3 regions of the Blautia sp. LMAG:36 genome follow, and region 2 is predicted to be linked to each of the others. Evidence: riboswitches for the same ligand, from Rfam matches in the RefSeq annotation. Region 2 holds a riboswitch; each other region holds the start of a gene.
The links. Region 2 has a riboswitch for cobalamin ahead of CCC17_RS12385 (ABC transporter permease). Riboswitches for the same ligand answer to the same signal wherever they lie in the genome.
Positions count from the first base shown of each region.

Region 1 (7,020 bases), on a different contig from region 2:
GGATGCAGTAGCAAATATCCTTGCCAAAGTAAAAGCCGAGGGAGATACCGCGTTATTTGCATTTACCAGAGAATTTGATAAAGTCGAAGTGACAAAGGATACGATCCGTGTAACCCCTGAGGAGATCGAGGAAGCATACAAGCTGGTAGATCCTTCCCTGATCGATGTGATCAAAAAAGCATTGGTGAATATCCGCAGCTATCACGAAAAACAGCTTCAGAACAGCTGGTTCACAAGCACAACAGACGGAACCATGCTTGGTCAGAAGGTAACCGCTCTGAACTGTGTAGGTGTTTACGTTCCCGGTGGAAAGGCTGTATATCCGTCTTCCGTGCTGATGAATATCGTTCCTGCAAAAGTTGCCGGTGTTGACCGTATTGTAATGACAACACCTCCTGGAAAAGACGGAAAAGTAAATCCAAGCACACTTGTTGCTGCCAATGAAGCCGGAGCAGATGAAATCTATAAAGTGGGTGGTGCACAGGCCATCGGAGCACTTGCATATGGAACCGAGAGTATTCCAAAGGTTGACAAGATCGTAGGACCCGGAAATATTTTTGTTGCGCTTGCAAAAAAGGCAGTTTATGGATACGTAAGCATTGATTCTATTGCCGGCCCAAGCGAGATCCTCGTTCTTGCAGATGAGACTGCAAATCCTCGTTATATTGCAGCAGATCTTCTTTCTCAGGCAGAACATGATGAGATGGCATCTGCGATCCTGATCACAACAAATGAGGAATTTGCAGATCAGGTAGATAAAGAAGTCAGAGGTTTTGTTGAGGTACTTTCCAGAAAAGCCATTATTGAGAAATCCCTGGAGAACTTTGGTTATATCCTGATCGCAGAAGATATGGACGAGGCCATTGAGGCTGCCAATGAAATTGCTTCTGAACATATGGAGATCGTCACAAAGAATCCTTTTGAAGATATGATGAAGGTACGAAATGCAGGTGCGATCTTTATCGGAGAGCACAGCTCTGAACCCCTTGGAGATTATTTTGCAGGACCAAACCATGTGCTTCCTACCAATGGAACTGCCAAATTTTTCTCCGCACTTTCTGTAGATGATTTTATCAAAAAATCCAGTATTGTATATTATTCCAGGGAAGCACTCCGAAAGATCCACAAGGACATTATCCAGTTTGCCACATCGGAACAGCTGACTGCACACGCAAATTCCATTGCAGTCCGTTTTGAGGAAGAGGACAAGGAGAACGAATAATGGCAAGAGAAGCACTGATTGAAAGAAACACAAAAGAAACGCAGATACGTCTGCAGCTGAATATTGATGGAACAGGAAGTTCCGATATTGATACAGGCATTGGCTTTTTTGACCATATGCTGGACGGTTTTACGCGCCATGGACTGTATGATCTTACGCTGAGAGTCCACGGTGATCTGAATGTAGATGATCATCACACCATTGAAGATACAGGGATCGTCCTTGGAAACGCTATCCGTGAGGCAGTTGGCGACAAAAAAGGAATCAAACGTTACGGCAGCTGTATCCTTCCTATGGATGAAGTGCTTGTGCTCTGCGCAGTAGATCTTTCCGGAAGACCTTATCTTGGATGGGATGCAGCGTTTTCTACGGAAAAAATAGGAGATATGGCTACAGAGATGGTAAAGGAATTCTTTTATGCAGTATCCTATTCCGCAGCAATGAATCTTCACATCAAGGTTCTTTCCGGAGGAAACAGCCATCATGTGGCAGAGGCCATGTTTAAAAGCTTTGCGAAAGCCCTTGATGCAGCAACACAGTACGATTCCCGGATCACAGACGTGCTTTCTACCAAGGGAAGCCTCTGATACAGAAGGAGACCACTTATGAACAAACAGTTGATCCCATGCCTTTATCTTCATTCAGAAAAGGCGGTAACCGGATTTGGACAGAGAAATCTTTTCGGAGACGGAAATGTAGAAACACTTGCAAAATTTTACGGTGACAATGGGGCAGATGAGCTTCTGGTATTTGACTTTTCTTCCGCAGATGCAGAGCATGACCGTGCGATCGGAAAAATCCGTGATATCTGTCAGGTATCTGAGATCCCGGTGATCGCAGCGGGAAATATCAAACGTATGGAAGATGTAAAAAAGCTGATCTATGCGGGATGTGCCAAAGTTGTACTGAATTTTTCGAAAGAGAATAATATCAAGCTTCTGGAAGAAGTATCCCGGCGCTTTGGAAAAGAGCGTATGATGATCAGCATCTCTGATCTGAGAGAATTCACAGAAAATCAGGATCTGATCGAAACATATGCAGACACTGTTCTGGCTTTGGACACTGTCGAAAATGAAATTGCAGAGATTTCTCAGATTTCCATTGTTCTTCATACCGATGAAAACAGATCTGAGAACGTTCTGGAGCTTTTAGGAGAACCAGCTGTGTCCGGACTTTGCGGTGCTTATGTAAGCAGTCTTGAAAATGATCTGCATACATTTAAGGAAACCTGCGAAGAAGCCGGAATTCCGGTAAACACATATAAAAGTAATATTGCATGGTCGGACTTTAAATTAAACAGTGACGGAATGGTTCCGGTTATTGTCCAGGATTACCGGACGGATGAAGTACTGATGCTGGCCTATATGAATGAGCTTGCTTTTAACACAACATTGAAGCTTGGAAAAATGACATACTGGAGTCGCAGCCGGAATGAGCTCTGGACCAAAGGTCTGACATCCGGCCACGTACAGTATGTAAAGTCTCTTACCATTGACTGTGATAATGATACGATCCTTGCCAAAGTGGAGCAGGTGGGCGCAGCCTGCCATACAGGAAACCGTACTTGTTTCTTCAAACCGCTGATGAAAAAGGAGTACGATGATACCAATCCTCTTCACGTGTTCCAGAATGTGTATGATGTGATCACTGACCGAAAAGAACATCCAAAGGAAGGTTCCTATACCAATTATCTTTTTGATAAAGGAATCGACAAGATTTTGAAAAAAGTCGGTGAAGAATGCACAGAGATCGTCATTGCAGCCAAAAATCCGGATAAAGAAGAGATTAAATACGAAATTTCAGATTTTCTTTATCATATGATGGTACTCATGGTGGAAAAAGGAGTCAGCTGGGAAGAAATCACCAAAGAATTGGTAAAAAGATAAATTATATATCATTCAGGAAAAAAGCTTTTGTACGTCGGATCAGAATGAACGGTTACGAAAGCTTTTTTCTGTTTTCCCGGAATCTTAAAAGAATATGTACAATTTCGGTTAGGCATGATATACTTATCGTCAAAAGTGCGGAAATATAAAAAAGGAAAAGGGAAACAACCAATGATCAAAATTGATGACTGGGTGATTGAAAAAGGAGAGAAGGCACAGGGGAAAATTAAGATCACAGGATACGGCATAGCAATGCCGGCAACTGTGATATGCGGAGTGAAAGACGGACCGACGATACTGATCACAGCAGGAATACACAGTGCGGAGTATGTGGGGATCCAGGCGGCAATGGAACTTGCAAAAGAATTTCAACCGGAAGAACTGAAGGGAAATGTGATCATCGTTCCACTGGTCAATGTCAGCGGCTTTGAGCATCGCACCATGAGTCTGGTCTATGAGGATGGCAAGAACCTGAACCGCGTTTTCCCCGGAGATCCTGAGGGAACAGCTGCAGATCGTATTGCCTATGCTATAGTGACAAAGCTTTTTTCCATAGCAGATTATTATATCGACCTGCATAGTGGAGATGGGTTCGAACAGCTTCATCCCTATGTTTATTATGTAGGGGTTGTAGATGAAAAAACAGCAGAGAAGTCATTACATATGGCACGGCATATCGGCGTAAAATATGTGGTCCGTTCCACAACTGCCACAGGTGGCGCCTACAATTATGCTTCTTCTCTTGGAATTCCAAGTATTCTTATCGAAAGAGGCGGACACAGCTACTGGACCTGGGAGGAAGTAGAACAGGATAAAAGAGACGTCCGTCACCTTGTTTTTCATCTCCAGGGAAAGGCGTGTCATGGTCTGAAGCATTACCGTCAGATGCTTCTTGAAAATGTAGTCTATGAATATGCGCCGTATACCGGATGCTGGTATCCGTCCAAGAAGCCTGGAGAATACTTTTTTAAGGGGGAAGAACTGGGTGAACTGAGAGATTACTATGGGAATTTACTTTACACATCTATTGCAACTGAAAACGGAGTCGTACTTTATCAAACAGCCAGTCTGAACATTATTGAAGACGGACCAATGATCGCATATGCAGCGATCACGGAGACTCTGACCTGATAGTAAACAACCTTTTCAGAACGCTTCTGTCTGAAATCATATTGAAACAGTAAGAAAACCGGGTTTTACCATTTGCTATTCTATTTGTAAAAATAGCGAGGTAAAATCCGTGTTTTTTTAGCAGATCAGATAAATCCAATTGTCATATCCCCCATGGGGGATATATACAATTCAAGCATCTTTAACAAAATTTATGAGTTTTCTAAAAATATAACATTTTTCCATAGACATAAACTATAGTTTTATCATATAATGTTGCAGTAATTTAACAGCATTTGCTGATTTTCACATCAGCCGTTGTAAGTTCTGAGAGGATTAATAGGGAAACCGGTGTAAATCCGGTACGATCCCGTCACTGTAAGGGGGAATCCTCAGACAAAGTACCACTGGTCGAGTGCGTGAGAAATAGACCGGGAAGGTGTCTGAGGGTAAGGATCCTAAGTCAGGAGACCTGCTTGCAATTGTTTTAAAATGATTCTTACGGAAGATAGGAAGCATATTTATTTTGTATGCCCGTATTTCGTCACGGGCTTTTTTCGTGCAAATTTTCTAAAATTCCATGCATATTCTGCATATTAAGAATCCAATAGTTTCTTTTATCTAACTCAATTAAAACGGCAATGTTAAAATCGCATCAAATGAGGAAAGGAGTAAAACGTGACAAAGAAACAAGTAGGAAAAAGATTTCTCCAGATCATCATTGTATTATTTGGAATCAGCTTTTTCACATTTGGACTGACCTACCTGTCACCTGGTGATCCTGCGGAGATCATGCTGACAGAGTGTGGTAATCTTCCTACACCAGAGCTTCTGGAACAGACAAGACATGAGCTTGGCCTTGATCAGCCCTTTCTCGTGCAGTATGGTTCCTGGCTGAAGGGTGTTGTTACAGGAGATATGGGACAGTCCTATTCTTTCAAAATGCCGGTAACAGATAAACTGGTATCCTGTTTCTGGCCGACGCTGAGGATGTCGTTGCTGGCACTTCTGATGATGGTCATTATTTCCATACCGCTTGGAATCCTGGCCGCTGTATATCAGAACAAATTCCCGGATTATTTTGTGAGAGGAATTACCTTTGTGGGAGTATCTGTTCCAAGCTTCTGGCTGGGCCTGATCCTTCTCAGCATCTTTGGTGTTCAGCTTCGCTGGATCAATGTTGCAGGAGGCAGTACGGATTTTAAATCCATGATCCTCCCGGCGCTGACTCTTGCACTTGCTATGTCTGCAAAATATACCAGACAGGTAAGAAGTGCAGTACTGGAGGAACTTCACCAGGATTATGTCACAGGTGCAAGAATGCGTGGAATCAAGGAAAGCGTCATTCTCTGGAAACACGTTCTTCCTAATGTTATGCTTCCGCTGGTAACGCTGCTGGGACTTTCCCTTGGAAGTCTTCTGGGAGGTACTGCAGTTGTAGAGATCATTTACAACTGGCCTGGAATGGGAAATATGGCAGTAAAGGCGATTTCCTGTCGTGACTATCCTCTTGTACAGGGCTATGTACTCTGGATCGCGATCCTGTACATGTGCATCAACCTGCTTGTGGATCTGTCCTATACTTATCTCGATCCAAGACTTAAGGAGGATAGATAATTGAAAAAGGTATTACGAACATTCAAAGAAAATAAACAGTTCACTCTTTTCTTCATTCTGGGTCTCGTGGTGATCGGAATTGCGATCTTTGCGCCGCAGCTCTCACCATATGATCCACTGGATGCAGTTATGACCGAATCTCTGCAGGAGCCAAGCTCCGCTCATCCGTTCGGAACGGATAAGCTTGGACGAGATCTTCTTTCCCGTGTTATCTTCGGAACAAGAACCTCTCTGATCATGACCTTATGTCTGGTTGCGGTGATCTTTGTCATCGGTACATTTTTAGGAGTTATTGCCGGATATTTCGGCGGCGTTGTGGATGCAGTGATCATGCGTATCGCAGATATGATGATTTCCTTCCCTGGGCTTGTACTGGCCATTGCCATTGCCGGTATGCTTGGACCAAACCTGGTCAATGCCGTTATCTCCATTGCGGCTGTAAGCTGGACAAAATATGCCCGTCTTGCACGAAGTATGGTCTTGAAAGTCAAGAAGAGTCTTTACATAGAGGCAGCTATAGTAAACGGAACAAAGACCTGGAAAATTCTTCTTGTACACATTCTTCCCAACATGGTAACCCAGATGGTGGTAACTGCGGCAGCAGATATCGGAACTATGATGCTGGAGCTGGCTTCCCTTTCATTCCTGGGATTTGGTGCAACTGCGCCGACACCGGAGTGGGGACTGATGCTGAATGAAGGAAGAACCTACATGGCAAAGGCGCCATGGCTTATGATCTACCCTGGTATCGCTATCGTGATCTGTGTTGTTGTTTTCAACATGCTTGGAGACAGCATCCGTGATGTACTGGATCCGCGCCAGGATCAATAAAACAACTCTGTAACAAACCAACACCATATGATCAGTATATTATCTTTAGGAGGATGAAATGAGAAATAATGTAATTAAAAAAGTGCTGGCTGCTACACTTGCATGTATGATGACTTTTTCCATGACAACAGTGGCTCAGGCAAAAGGTGACAAAAAAAGTGATAAGGAGATCACCATCGGAGTAACAAGCTTTGCAGATACACTGGAGCCGACAGAGCAGTATTTCAGCTGGGTTGTATCCCGTTATGCGATCGGTGAGTGCCTTACAAAATTCGATGAGAACGGTGAGATCGTTCCATGCCTTGCAGAAGAGTGGGAGAACAGCGAAGACGGAAAGACATGGACCTTCAAGAT
Region 1 covers NZ_NALB01000010.1:283,825-290,844, forward strand. Annotated here, with positions in the region: gene hisD (histidinol dehydrogenase) at 1-1,222, shown strand, start outside; gene hisB (imidazoleglycerol-phosphate dehydratase HisB) at 1,222-1,809, shown strand; gene hisIE (bifunctional phosphoribosyl-AMP cyclohydrolase/phosphoribosyl-ATP diphosphatase HisIE) at 1,828-3,108, shown strand; gene CCC17_RS13815 (M14 family metallopeptidase) at 3,280-4,239, shown strand; cobalamin riboswitch at 4,524-4,712, shown strand; gene nikB (nickel ABC transporter permease) at 4,897-5,835, shown strand; gene nikC (nickel transporter permease) at 5,836-6,666, shown strand; gene CCC17_RS13830 (ABC transporter substrate-binding protein) at 6,725-7,020, shown strand, end outside.
Region 1: linked by a shared signal. The riboswitch ahead of nikB (nickel ABC transporter permease) and the one ahead of CCC17_RS12385 (ABC transporter permease) in region 2 are both predicted to bind cobalamin.

Region 2 (7,020 bases):
TACAGAGAAAAACTGGAGTATTGGATGGATGTGTAAACATTTGGAGGTCGCAAGAGCTGCTTATTATAAATGGCTACACCGTGAAACACCTGAGGATGAAATGGAAAACATCAAACTTGCAGAGCTCATTAAGGAGTATGATGAACGCTTTAGTCATATCTTAGGGTATCGGAGAATGACTTCTTGGATCAATCATTTTAATCAAACAAAGTACAGCAAAAATAGAGTTCACAGAATTATGAAAAAACTGGGAATCCATTCCGTTATACGAAAAAAGAAGAAAAAATATAGGAATGCCAATGCAGATGAAACAACACAAAATATATTACAAAGAGATTTTTACGCAACTGCACCCAATCAAAAATGGGCTACTGATGTGACTGAATTTAAAGTGCCAGGTAAAAAAAAGAAGTTGTATTTAAGTGCCATTATAGATCTGTATGATAGATATCCTGTGTCATATGCTGTTAGTGCCAGAAATGATAATAAATTAGTATTTAAAACTTTTGATAAGGCAATTGCGTTGAACCCCTGTGCAAAGCCGATTTTTCATTCAGATCGGGGATTCCAGTATACCAGCAAAATGTTTAAAAAGAAACTTGTAAAACAAGAAATGAGACAATCCATGTCTCGGGTTGGACATTGTATTGATAATGGACCAACAGAAGGTTTCTGGGGAATTATCAAAGCAGAAATGTATCAGATGTACGAAATAACTGATGAATCCTCATTAAGATTTGCAATAAAGGATTATATAAGATTTTATAGTGAAAGAACGTCCACAGGATAGGTATTGCTGCAAAACACCCCTAGAAGTACGTTCAAGAAGCACTGAAATCTGACATACCAGTAGAATATCCTATTCCAGAAAACAAACGAATTAAAAAATATAAAGAGAAATGGTGTGCATAAAAATACCTACACTCCAAAATGAAATGTAGGTATTTTTGTCGCTTACCTTTAGATATCTCACCTGTCTACTTGACAAGGGGCATATCAGACAGGGACGAAAACCAAAATATCACTGGAGAGATCCGGGAAGATGGTAAGTAGGAAGAACTGGAGTCAGGAGACTTGCCTTTTTGACAGAAGAATTCTGATTCGGATGGGATACAGAAGGAATAAGCTCTGCCTGAGGTAGAGGTTTGTTTTTTGTGCTGATATGATGCTGGATCATATCAGCTTTTTTTATTTTAACCGAATAAACAGATGAAAAATGAGGAGAAATGAAAATGGGAAAAGTAATTGCAAAGCGTTTTATATTTATGATTCCGGTAGTTCTGGCGGTTACATTTATTATTTTTATGCTGAGTTTTATATCGGCAGGTGATGCGGCCAGAGTTCTGGCGGAGAAAAAATACGAGCATCCGTCACCGGAGCAGATAGAAGAAGTACGGCATGAGGAAGGACTGGATCAGCCAGTGCTGGTACAATACGGGAAATGGCTGGATCAGGCACTTCATGGCGATTTTGGAAAATCATATTCTACCAGAAAACCGGCTTTTGAGGAATTAAAAAGATATTTTCCACAGACATTTAAACTGGCAGTTACTTCGTTTTTATTGTTGATGATCGTATCAGTCCCTCTTGGAATTTTGTCGGCAATTTACGAAAACAGAGTTCTGGATAAAGTCATTCGCATTTTGTCGTCCCTCAGTGTATCTATGCCGTCTTTCTGGATCGGTCTGATGCTGCTATATATATTTGGAGTAAAGCTAAAAGTGATTTCCGTGATCGGAGGAGATGCCGGAGGTATCCCGATTCTCGCGGCATTTGCCATGGATATCAGTTTCTTTGGAATTATGACGAGATTGATCCGTACCAATATGATACAGGTGCTGAAGCAGGATTACATACGTGCCAGCAGAGCCAAGGGATTGTCATCTGTAAATGTAATTTTGCGTCATGGTCTGAAAAATATTCTGATTCCTGTGCTGACACGTCTGGTATCAATTGTGATCGGTTTTTTCTGTGGCTCAGCTGTGATAGAAAGTATTTTTTCAATTCAGGGAATCGGAAATCTGGCATTGAAATCCGTGATCTCAAAAGACACTCCGGTGCTGCAATGTTTTATCTTTATTCTGGCTGTTGGCATTGTAGTATTAAATTTTCTTGTGGATATCGCCTATTCTGCGATTGACCGGCGAATCCAGTTAAAGTAAAGGAGAGATCATAGAATGGGAAGCAGAAGAAAGCAGAAAACAGAAAAAAGCATGATCCAGAATCTGTACTGGAAACAGGTATTCCGGTCACCAAAAACAAAAATAGGATTGATGGTGGTCATAGTTTTTGTATTGGCAGCCATTTTTGCACCTGTACTGGCGCCACATGATCCACTGCTTGTGGATGTTTCGATAAAATTAAAGAATCCGTCGGCGGCATATCCTTTAGGTACTGATCAGCTGGGACGATGTATTTTATCAAGACTTCTCTGGGGCAGCCGGTATTCACTGAGCTATAGCTTTACGGTGCTTCTGATCACCGTATGTGTCGGGGTGCCGATCGGACTGTTTGCCGGATATGTAGGTGGAAAAATCGATTCGATAATTATGAGGATCATTGATGTATTTATGGCTATGCCGGTCTTTATTGTGGCACTTGCCATTGCAGGAACCGTAGGAGCCAGCGGCGCTCATTTGATCCTGTCCTTATCGGTCGTATCCTGGGCAGAATATGCAAGGCTTGCCCGTGCATTGACACTTCAGGAAAAAAATAAAAATTATATGACCGCACTAAAAGCCGGAGGCTGCGGCCACGCAAGGATCATATTCAGGCATGTATTGAGAAATATCCTGCCATCTGTGATCGCACTGGCAACAATGGAAATCGGTTCGATCATTCTGTCAATTGCCGGTTTTTCCTTTATCGGCCTTGGTGTGCAGGCACCGACACCGGAATGGGGGATCATGCTTAGTGACAGTAAAAGTTATATCCAGACTTATCCAAGACTGATGTTTTATCCGGGTATACTGATCATGATCATTGTTCTGGCATTTAATTATCTGGGGGAGGGAATACAAAATGGAACAGACAAAAAATGATGTTCTAAAGGTAAAAAGATTACATGTGGAGTTTCAGACCTCTCACGGAATGGTTCATGCAGTAAAAGATGTCAGCCTGGAAGTAAAGCGCGGAAGGATCCATGCCCTGGTGGGAGAAAGCGGAAGCGGCAAGTCAGTTACCTCTCTGACGATCATGAATCTGCTTGCAGGAAATGGAAAGGTGATATCCGGAGATGTGACACTGAACGAAAAGAGTCTTCTGAAGTTATCAGGAAAAGAAAAACGACAGTTATACGGAGACAGGATCGGAATGATCTTTCAGGATCCGACCGCTGCTCTTGACCCGCTTTTTACAGTTGAACAACTGCTTCTGGAAGGACTGAGGAAACATCGCAGAATGAGCAAAAAACAGGCAAGGGAAGCTGCGTTGGAAAGTCTGCGGATGATGAATCTGCGTGATCCGGAAGAACTGATGAAGAAAAAACCTTACGAATTGTCTGGTGGTATGTGCCAACGTGTTATGATCGCCATTGCCATGTCCATGAAACCGGATTATCTGATTGCAGATGAGCCGACCACAGCATTGGATGTAACCGTACAGAAGCAGATTCTGGAAGAAATCTATCAGCTATCCAGGAAAGAAAACCTGGGCGTGTTATTTATTACGCATGATCTGGGTGTGGTGGCAGAGATCGCAGATGATGTTTCGATCATGAAAGACGGCGAAATAGTGGAAAACGGAACAGTTGAAGACATCTTTTATCATCCGCAGCATTCATATACAAAAAAACTGTTGGATGCAGTTTTATAGGGGAAAAGTATGAGTACGTTACTAAAGACAGAACATTTAAAAAAATATTATGGCAAGAAAAAAATTGTGAAGGCAGTGGATGATGTAAGTCTGGAAATCCATGCAGGATCATCCATGGCTCTGATCGGTGAAAGTGGAAGTGGTAAAACTACATTCGGAAAGCTGATCGCCGGCCTGGAGAAACCTACAGATGGAAAATTCTGGTTTCAGGGACAGGAAATGCAGGATTTGTCTGAAAAGCAGTTTCGTCCATATCGCAAGAATCTTCAGATGGTCTTTCAAAGCAGTAGCGGGGTATTTGATCCCGGTTATACCATTGGAGAAAATATTTTGGAAATTTTGAAATTACATGAAAAACTGCAAGAGGGTGAGTATGAAGAGCGAGTAAAGGAGGCTTTGATCCAGACGGGGCTTGATCCGGATATCCGCAACCGTTATGTTGGACAGATTTCAGGAGGTCAGTGTCAGAGAGCTAATATTGCGAGAGCATTGGTATTAAGACCGGAGCTTGTGATCTGTGATGAACCGGTATCCAGTCTGGATTATTCCATACGAAAGCAGATCCTGCATCTGTTAAATGAGCTGCAGGAAAAATATGAGATGACCTATTTACTGATCACTCACGATCTGTCCAACGTTCCATATCTCTGCAAAGAGGTGGCTATTATGTATCAGGGACGCGTGGTCGAGTTTATCGATCATACGGACAGCTTAAAGGAGACTGCCGTACATCCTTATACAAAAGATCTGTTTGATTCTATTCCGGTAAAAGAACCGAAAATGCGAAGAATCGGATTGCAGGAAAAGAAAATATTTTCAGATACCATTCCGGAACAGGGCTGCCCATATCAGAACCGGTGCAGAAGATGTACAAATATATGCAGAGAGCATATACCGGAATTGACAGAAATTGAAACAGGACATTTTGCGGCATGTCATATGCTGTAAAATATAAAACAAACAAAGGAGAGGAAGAAATGAAGAAAAGACGTGTAGCAAAATTGATAGCATTGAGCATGGTGGCGGCAACTTTACTGACAGGTGTCAATGTACAGGCAAAAGAGGAAAAAGTAGTTACGGCAATGACATCCATTGATCTGACTCCTGAACTTTGTGACCCGGTAAAAAGTGGTCCGGATTTTCGTCTTTATGAAATGATCTATGATCCTCTGGTACGTTACGGAGAAAATGGAGAAATCAAACCGGCATTGGCAGAATCCTGGGATATCAGCGAAGATGGCACAACCTATACGTTCCATTTAAGAAAAGATGTGAAATTCTCAGACGGTACAGTGTTTAATGCAGACAATGTGATGTGGAATTATAACAGATGGGTGGAACAGGATGTGATCGGTAACTTTTCAGCCAAACTGGAAAATGTTACAAAGGTAGATGATTATACTGTAGAATTTAAGTTCGCAGAACCATGCTATACACTGCTGATCGAATTCAGCTATCCAAGACCATTCCGTTTCACCTGTGAAAGTGCACTGGATGAAGACGGAGAATTTTGTCAGGAAGTGGGTACCGGAATGTGGATGATCGACAGTTATGAAAGCGGTCAGGAGGTTGTCCTGGTACCAAATCCTAATTATTACGGTGAGAAACCAAATATTGATAAAGTAGTTCTGAAACAGGTGGCAGACGGTGATGCCAGAGTGATGGCACTTCAGAGTGGAGAGGCAGATCTGAATCTTCAGGATATTCCATCCGAAAGCTTCAGTATTATCCAGGCAGATAAAAATTTATCGACAGAACAGCAGGTTTCCACACTTTCTTACTATCTGATCGAAAATTATGATACACCGGCGCTTCAGGATATAAACGTACGTCAGGCACTGAATTATGCAACAAATAAAGAAAGCATTGTAAATGATCTGCTGGATGGTTACGGCAATCCGGCAACCGGACTTATGTCTCCGACAGTTCCTTATGTAACAGAAGAAAACAGCAAGGGTTATCCATATGATCCGGATAAAGCAAAGGAACTGTTAAAGGAAGCAGGATATGAGGATACAGACGGAGATGGTATTGTAGAAAAAGACGGAGAACCACTGAGCCTCAGACTGGTATTCCAGACTGAAGAATATGCTTCCTGGAAGTCACTGTGTGAATACCTGAAATCTGAATATGAGAAGGTTGGTGTGGGTGTTGAACTGGTAGAAAAAGAATCTGCAGCTTACTTTGATGAGATCTGGAACACCAGAGACTACGATCTGTGCATTTACCGCAGCTATGAAGACTCCTGGATGCCTCATGGTTTCCTGAAATCAATGTTCTACGCGGAAGATGGAGCAAAGGCAGTAAACTGGTACGATGAGGAGCTGAACAAAGATCTCGGAGAAGTATTAAAAACACAGGACGAAGAAAAACGTACGGAATTATACGATAAGATCCTTACACGTATCAATGATCAGGCAGTAACAGTGCCGCTGTATTATCCGAACCGTGATTATATCTATAACAATACCAGACTGACCAATGTAGAGCTTGCACCGACTGCCTATGAAGGCATTAACTGGGCAACACTGGATGTAGTGGAGTAAAAAAATGTTTGAAAAAATCGAGAATAAATGGACAGAAGATTCCGGTGATTATGATGATATGATCCAAAAACAATTGAGTAACAAAAGAACGGTATCTCACTGGACAAAAGAATTGAAAAGACTTCTTGGACCTGAGCCCCTTCGTATTTTAGAAGTGGGCTGCGGCCCGGGTTTTATGAGCATCATAGCAGCGCGTCTGGGACATGATGTAAAAGCGATCGATGGTTCATCAGGAATGGTAGAAAAAGCCAGAAGGAATATGCGGCAGTATCATCAGCAGGTGGAAATCTGTGAGGAAGATGGTGTAACTTTGCCATTGGAACAGGAACAAAGCTATGATGTGATACTTTCCAGAGATGCGGTGTGGACATTATATGATCCGGAAAAAGCTTTCAGACGCTGGAAGGCTGTATTAAAACCAGGTGGAAGGATCATTTATTTTGATGGGGACTATCGTACCATCGAACCCACATTAAAAAATAAGATCCATATGAAAATTGCTGATTTTCTTATTTATGTTACAGAAAGAAAAACATATGGATCTGACGTGAAGGAAAACAGTGGAATTTATGAAAAGCTGCCATTTACATCGCAGAAGCGTCCGGAAGCGGACTTTCAGATATTAAAAAAGGTACGCTTTGCCAGGATCCAGATCAGAGAG
Region 2 covers NZ_NALB01000009.1:362-7,381, forward strand. Annotated here, with positions in the region: gene CCC17_RS12380 (IS3 family transposase) at 1-790, shown strand, start outside; cobalamin riboswitch at 884-1,096, shown strand; gene CCC17_RS12385 (ABC transporter permease) at 1,233-2,162, shown strand; gene nikC (nickel transporter permease) at 2,178-3,041, shown strand; gene CCC17_RS12395 (ABC transporter ATP-binding protein) at 3,022-3,813, shown strand; gene CCC17_RS12400 (oligopeptide/dipeptide ABC transporter ATP-binding protein) at 3,823-4,761, shown strand; gene CCC17_RS12405 (nickel ABC transporter substrate-binding protein) at 4,791-6,359, shown strand; gene CCC17_RS12410 (class I SAM-dependent methyltransferase) at 6,364-7,020, shown strand, end outside.

Region 3 (7,020 bases), on a different contig from region 2:
TATTTATCCTGCCCCAGTCTGTGGTACGGAAGAAGATGGATCTTGTTTACGCCCGGAAGGGATGCTGCAAATCTTGCGATCGCCTGGATCTCTTCCACAGAATCATTAAATGTGGGGATCACCGGAACGCGGATCACCAATCTGGTTTTTCCGTAGAGCGCAACCCTTCTTGCATTCTCCAGCATCAGTCCGTTGGCCCGTCCTGTGAATTCTTTATGTTTTTCCTGATCCATATGCTTGATATCCATCAGATATACATCCAGATAGGGAAGTACCTGTTCGATCTTTTCCCATGGGGCACAGGCCATGCTTTCCACTGCTGTGTTGATTCCTCTCTCCTTTGCTGCGCGGAGAAGGTCTCTGGAAAAGTCCGCCTGGCACATACATTCCCCTCCGGAAAGGGTGATCCCGCCTCCGGAACGGTAATAATAGGCACGGTCTTTTTCCACCTCTTCGATCATCTCACGAACTGTCACGTCGCGGCCGATCACTTTATCTTCTCCCAGAACCTTCATGTTCTGGATCCGGTATTCCTGTGATTCCGGATTACAGCACCAGCGGCAGCGAAGAACGCAGCCCTTCAGGAACACGATGGTACGGATACCCGGTCCATCGTGTACTGAATATTTCTGAATATCAAAGATCCTGCCCTTTGTATCCAAATAGTCCATTCGTTACTCCTTTAGAAGCCCTGCTCTGTTCTTCTGATGATATCGTCCTGCAGAGATCTGGAAAGTGTAGTGAACAATGCGCTGTAGCCTGCAACACGTACAACCAGATGTTTGTACTTCTCCGGATGCTTCTGTGCATCCAGAAGTGTCTCTCTGTCGACAACATTGAACTGCATATGCATACCCTTCTGATCAAAGTATCCACGGATCAGTGCTACAAATTTCTCCAGGCCCTCTCTTCCTGCAAGTGCAGACGGATGGAATTTCTGATTGAACAGTGTTCCGTTGGATACGATAAAATGATCCAGACGGGATACGGAAGTTGCTGCTGCTGTCGGGCCCTTCACATCCTTGCCTGCTGACGGAGAAACACCATCTGCAACTGGTGTATGTGCATAACGGCCATCCGGTGTAGCACCGGTCTGTCCGCCAAGGGGAACATTTGCGGATACCGGATAAAGTCCGGCCTGATAATGTCCGCCTCTCGGGTTTTTGTATTTCTGAAGTGGTTTTGTGTAAGTATAGGCAACATCTCTTGCAAAATAATCCACATCCGGAATATCGTTTCCGTATTTCGGAACTTCATCGATCAGTTTGTGGATTTCTTCAAATCTTGCCTTTTTCTCCGGAGATGGTTCTGCTCCAAGCGCTGCTGTCATAACAGCCTTGGCTGTCTGCTCATTTACACCGATGCCATTTTCCTGAAGCTTCTGCATTACAATTGTAGTAATATCTGCTGCAGACTGTGCATCAATACCCTTGCCATAGTTCCATGCCAGAGCTTCCTTCATCTCTTCCATGGTAACTTTCTTTTCTTCATAAACAAGTTTACGGATCGCATACAGAGAATCTGCCATGTTTGCAATACCAAATCCCTGAGGGCCGGTAAAGTTATAAACAGCGCCTCCCTCCTGAACGGATTTACCACGTTTCATGCAGTCATCCACCATACAGGAAAGGAATGGAAGCGGACACCTCTCAGCATGTGCCACGTCAATGGCATTGTCTGCATTTACAAGCAGGGAAATAAAATATTCCATCTGTTTCTTATATGCGTCATAAAACTCATCAAAGGTCTTCATCTCTGTGACATCGCCTGTCCTGACACCGATCTGGACTCCTTTATCCATACCATTGGAGAAAACCATCTCCAGCGGGCGGCACATATTGAAGAATGCCGCATCATGCCAGCCGTCTGTCTTACCGGCTTTCTGCGGTTCTACGCATCCAATGATGTTATATTCCCTGGCATCTGCAAGAGAAAGTCCTCTGTTCTGCAGCGCCGGAATGATAACCTCATCATTATAATAAGCCGGAAGTCCGATTCCTGTTCTTGTAAGCTCTGCAGCCTTGATCAGGAATTCATGTGGTGATCCGTTCCATACTCTTACAGAAAGAGACGGTGCCGGAAGGTGCACATGCATAGACGCCTGGATGCACATAAAGGAGAGATCATTGGTCACATCCTCGCCATCCTTGTTCTGACCACCTGCGATCAGGTTCTGGAAAAGGCTGTAGCCTGCAAAGCCTTCTGCAGATGCAGCATCACGACATTTATTCAGGTCGTTTAATTTTACCCATATGCAGTCCATCAGTTCCTGGGCAAATTCTCTGGTAAGATTGCCTGCTTCCATATCACTCTTGTAATATGGATACATATACTGGTCAAAACGTCCCGGAGAAATAGAATGTCCGCTGCTTTCCATCTGGATCAGCTGCTGTACAAACCAGAAGGACTGGCACGCCTCATAGAAGTTACGGGCGCCCTTCGCCGGTACGCGTGTACAATTGGATGCGATCTGAAGGAGTTCCTGTTTTCTGGTCGGATCCTGACACTGATATGCCATCTGCTCTGCGAGCTCGGCATAGCGATGTGCATAGTCGATAACTGCCTGACAGCTCATGATAACTGCTTCCAGGAAACGGGATTTCTTTGCGTAATCACCATCTCCTACATTACACTCATCCAGTTCCTTCTGAGCTTTGGCAATGATCCCTTCATAACCGATCGCCAGAACTTCTTCATATTTAACGGTTACGTGTCCTACACCATTGTAGAAATAGTTTCCGGGTGTAAAAATATTGTGGTCAATGGCAAGAATCGCTTCCGGTGCCATGTAGGAGGTTGCAAGCTCACTGGTAGTCTTGCCTTTCCAGTATTTATGTACCTCACGGAGCTCCGCCTTGGTTTCCTCCGCAATATAAAATGGATCGGCTGTTCTGGTAGCCACTGTATCCAGCTCATCCTCCAGCCACTGGAAAGAATACTCCGGAAACGTCTGACAGCCTCTCGGCGCCAAAGTGCTGCTTCCAACGATCAGCTCCTCATCACGGATGATGATCGGAATGTTGTGCAGGATGTGGGCAAATGCCTTGGCTCTGCGGGTGATAATCGGCTCGTCTTCTGTTGCTTTGTAAGACTCTGTGATCAGTTTTGCTCTGGCAGATTCGATCACCGGCATCTTTGCATAAAGATTATCTACAAGATGTGTGATCCTGTCTGTTTTCGGAACATCTGCTATATGAAATTTCTCCATGATTCTCCTTTCTCATAACCGGTTGTTTCTGGTGATCTGTCTGCCTCTACGCTTCCAGAACCGCTCCTGTCCGGCTATGTGCTCATGTAGTTTTATTATACCTTACCCCTACTTCGATGTCAACGAAATCCAACATGTGTTTCTAGCTGTTTTTGTGGTTTTTATCGGTTGCGCCCTGTTGATTTTATTTGTTTTTTGTATTTTTATGTTTTTCTCTATTGACTTTGTTTTTCTGCTCTGCCATACTTGGATTTATATAGGAATTCCTTTGTTTTTCAGAAAAAATTTATGCAAAGCGGACATTCGTATTCCGCTCTGTCACATGTTCTCAAACAGTAAAAGAGGTGTATTTTTATGTATCTTTCTGATATGCATACCCACTCCATCGCCAGTGGTCACGGCACGGAATGTACCATCACAAACATGGCACGCGCAGCTGCCGAGAAAGGTCTCCGGCTTCTCGGGATCACTGATCACGGTCCCGGCACTCTGGCAGCCGGAACTTCCTCCTATTTCCGCAGCCTTACCTATTCTCCCAAAAAACATTTCGGTGTAGAATTACTCTACGGAATTGAACTGAATATCCTTGATCGCAGCGGAACGGTAGATTTAGATCAGGAATTATTATGTAAACTTGATTACGCCATTGCCAGCATGCATGCCTGGAATTACCGTTGCGGTACCAGAGCCGAAAACACAGAAGCTTTTATCAATGTAATGAAAAACCCCTGTGTAAAGATCCTCGGACATAGTGATAACACTCATTACCCGGTTAATTATGATGCGCTTGCAAGGGCTGCCAGGGAAACCGGCACGATCTTTGAGATCAACGAAGCTTCTCTTGCACCTTATGGCTATCGTGGCGACACAAGAGAAAACTGTTTCGAGATCCTTCGATGCTGCCGCAAATATGATCTGCCGCTGCTTCTTTCCAGTGACAGCCATGGCCCGGAGCATATCGGAGATTTTACCTGTGCTGCTGAGTTTGTTCATCAGGCCATGTTTCCGGAACAGCTGATCCTCAACAACCAGATTCCCAGACTCAAGGTTTTTCTCCAAACCAGAGAATGATCTTCTGTATCTTTTCCGACAGATAACAGATATTGTCCCCTAAAACAAAACAGGCCAGTTCAAACACAGGAATATACATTTTCCTGTATCTGAACTGGCCTGTTTTTTATTTTTCCCGCTGCTTTCGTACAATTTCCGCAAGCTCGCTATATTTACCTGTAACATATCCAAAATTTTCTTTTCTGTGAGGAAGCTTGCATTCGGTGCAGTCTTTGATCCCGCTTTCCGTAAAGCGGAAATTACCACCACATTTATCTCCCAGTGCATATAAAGGACAATAGCAGAACAGACAATTGAAGTTCTCCGGATCTGCTCCTTTATGGCACGGAAAATATTCACAGTTTTTGTGGCTGAAGTAAGAGTATTCTTTGCCTTCCCAGTATGGTTTCTCCATGGCTCTTTTCTCCTCTCCTGACATAACCACACATAATTTTTTCCTATAAAAAAAGAGGTAGCGATGCCACCCCGGGGTAGAAATATAATCCGTTCATGAGTGCGCGGAGGGAACGAATGTATCCGGAGTAGTATCGCCTGCCATTTAATCATGTATAATTCATATGAACAGGCGCATTCCATAAAAAAATGCCTACTCTCGTAAAAAAGTAGACAACGTCCCAGGGGTGCGGAGTCCCTGAAATGGTTGTTACACTTTACACGGAAGTTTAACCTCGCCATAACAAGCAGGTTTCCTGGCTCCGGGATCATGACTCCTCTCTCCTTCTCATACATACGTACAATGGACTATGAGATTCGCTCCTCCGTTACAGTGACCGGATCGCTCAGGTTTCACACCTGATTCCCTTTTCTGTGGACTTCTGATAATCAATATATAACTGTCAGCTATCCTCAGCACTTGCTATGTTCAATATGGAATTATACTGACATTATAATAACATCCTGTTAATTATATGTCAATACTGTTTTCAATATTTATACATTTTTGAGCATATTTTGTTGCTGTTCACTCCGTTCCATGGGTTTTCAATATTTTTTCCGACGTCAAAAACAGCCCGACAAACTGCTGTCGGGCTGCTGTATTTTTATTTTCTGTTGTACGTTCTTATTATACAAGACGTCTTACAGATACAATTGTTCTGTATGTAGCATCATTGCTGATCTTGATCCCGTCCTGAGAGTTCGATGCATGAACGATCTGGCCATTACCCATGTAAATAGCCACGTGTCCGCCATAGCAGATCAGATCTCCCGGCTGTGCATCTGCGTAGGATACTTCTGTACCTGCATTCTGCTGCTCATAGGAGGTTCTCGGAAGGCTGACTCCGAAGTTCGCATAGACACTCTGTACAAATCCGGAGCAGTCTGCACCATTGGTAAGGCTTGTTCCGCCCCATACGTAAGGATTCCCCACAAACTGTGTAGCATAATTCACAACAGAAGATCCGGAACCACTGCTGTAAGAAGAACTGTCACTGTCTGAAGATGTATCCTCTGCATTAGATGTGTCCTCTGCACTTTCTTCAGATGCGTCTGTGCTGTTATCGTAATCTGCGTCTGCATTATCCTCTGTATTCTCAGTATCCTCGGACGCATCATCATTCTCACCATTGTCTGCATCTTCATCCACAGCCTCGGTGTCATCTTCTGCAGTATCCTCATCTGCATTCTCGATCACGTCGCCGTCCTCATCGTGCTGTACGTCTTCGCTCTCGTCCGCCTCATCCTGCTGTGCTTCCTGCTCTGCCTGACGTCTTGCTTCCTCTTCTGCCTCAGCCTGTGCTCTCGCTGCTGCTTCAGCCTCGGCCTGACGTCTTGCCTCTTCCTCTGCTGCAATACGCTCAGCCTCTAATCTCTGAAGCTCTGCAGTCTGCTCTGCAAGAAGGTTAGCATAATCTGTAGCCTGCTGCTGTGCGTAGGCGATCTCATTATCATAATCTGCGGATGTGGCACGCTTCTCATCCAGCTGTGCCTGCAGGTTCTGGGACTCTGCCTCATATTCCTGCTTCATTCCCTCCAGCTCTGCCTTCTCCTGTGTGTACTGTGCCTCCAGGTTTGCCACCTGCTGGATCGTATTGGAATATTTTTCAAGACTCTTACGGTCCTGCTCATAAGTCTTCTGTGTGTACTCTGCTCTTGTAAGAAGGTCAGACAGGTTCTCTGCATTCAGCATCATCTGGAACCATGCATCGTCTCCACCCTTCTCATAGAGATACTGGATACGTTTCTTCATTGCCTCATACTGTTTCTGCTTGGCATTTTTAGCCTTCTCAAGGTTGGTCTGTGTAGATGCAATGTCGGCTTCCTTATTGGAGATATCTCCCTCCAGTGTCTGGATCGAAACCATCACGTTTACAAGATTGGCATCAAGAGTCGAAATCTCGCCTTCAATCTGTGACTTCTGTGAGGAAAGCTCATCCAATCTGGAATAAGTCGCATTCAGCTGTTCGTTGGTCGCATCCATCTCCTGCTGAAGTGCTGCCTCATCTTCTCTTGTTGCGCTTACGCTGACTACCTGTGCTCCGCTGATGATGAGCGCCAGTGTCAGACATAATATCCTTTTCTTCATGACTGTTCACCCTCGCAATCTGATTCTAATTTAATACAGCGGATCTGACCATCCGCTTCGTTGGTTTTCTTTGTAATACTTTTGCAATATCTTGTTTCAATCTTTTTATATATTAACACAGTGTTATTTGGATTGCAAGGATTTTCTATTAATTAGTTTAAAACTTTGTAACATTTATTAATGATTTTGACATTAAAAAAGGAGAACCCGGGTTATC
Region 3 covers NZ_NALB01000003.1:269,314-276,333, reverse strand. Annotated here, with positions in the region: gene CCC17_RS01465 (glycyl-radical enzyme activating protein) at 1-671, opposite strand, end outside; gene CCC17_RS01460 (glycyl radical protein) at 683-3,208, opposite strand; gene CCC17_RS01455 (phosphatase) at 3,563-4,279, shown strand; gene CCC17_RS01450 (cysteine-rich small domain-containing protein) at 4,386-4,673, opposite strand; cobalamin riboswitch at 4,942-5,111, opposite strand; gene CCC17_RS01445 (C40 family peptidase) at 5,343-6,803, opposite strand.
Region 3: linked by a shared signal. The riboswitch ahead of CCC17_RS01450 (cysteine-rich small domain-containing protein) and the one ahead of CCC17_RS12385 (ABC transporter permease) in region 2 are both predicted to bind cobalamin.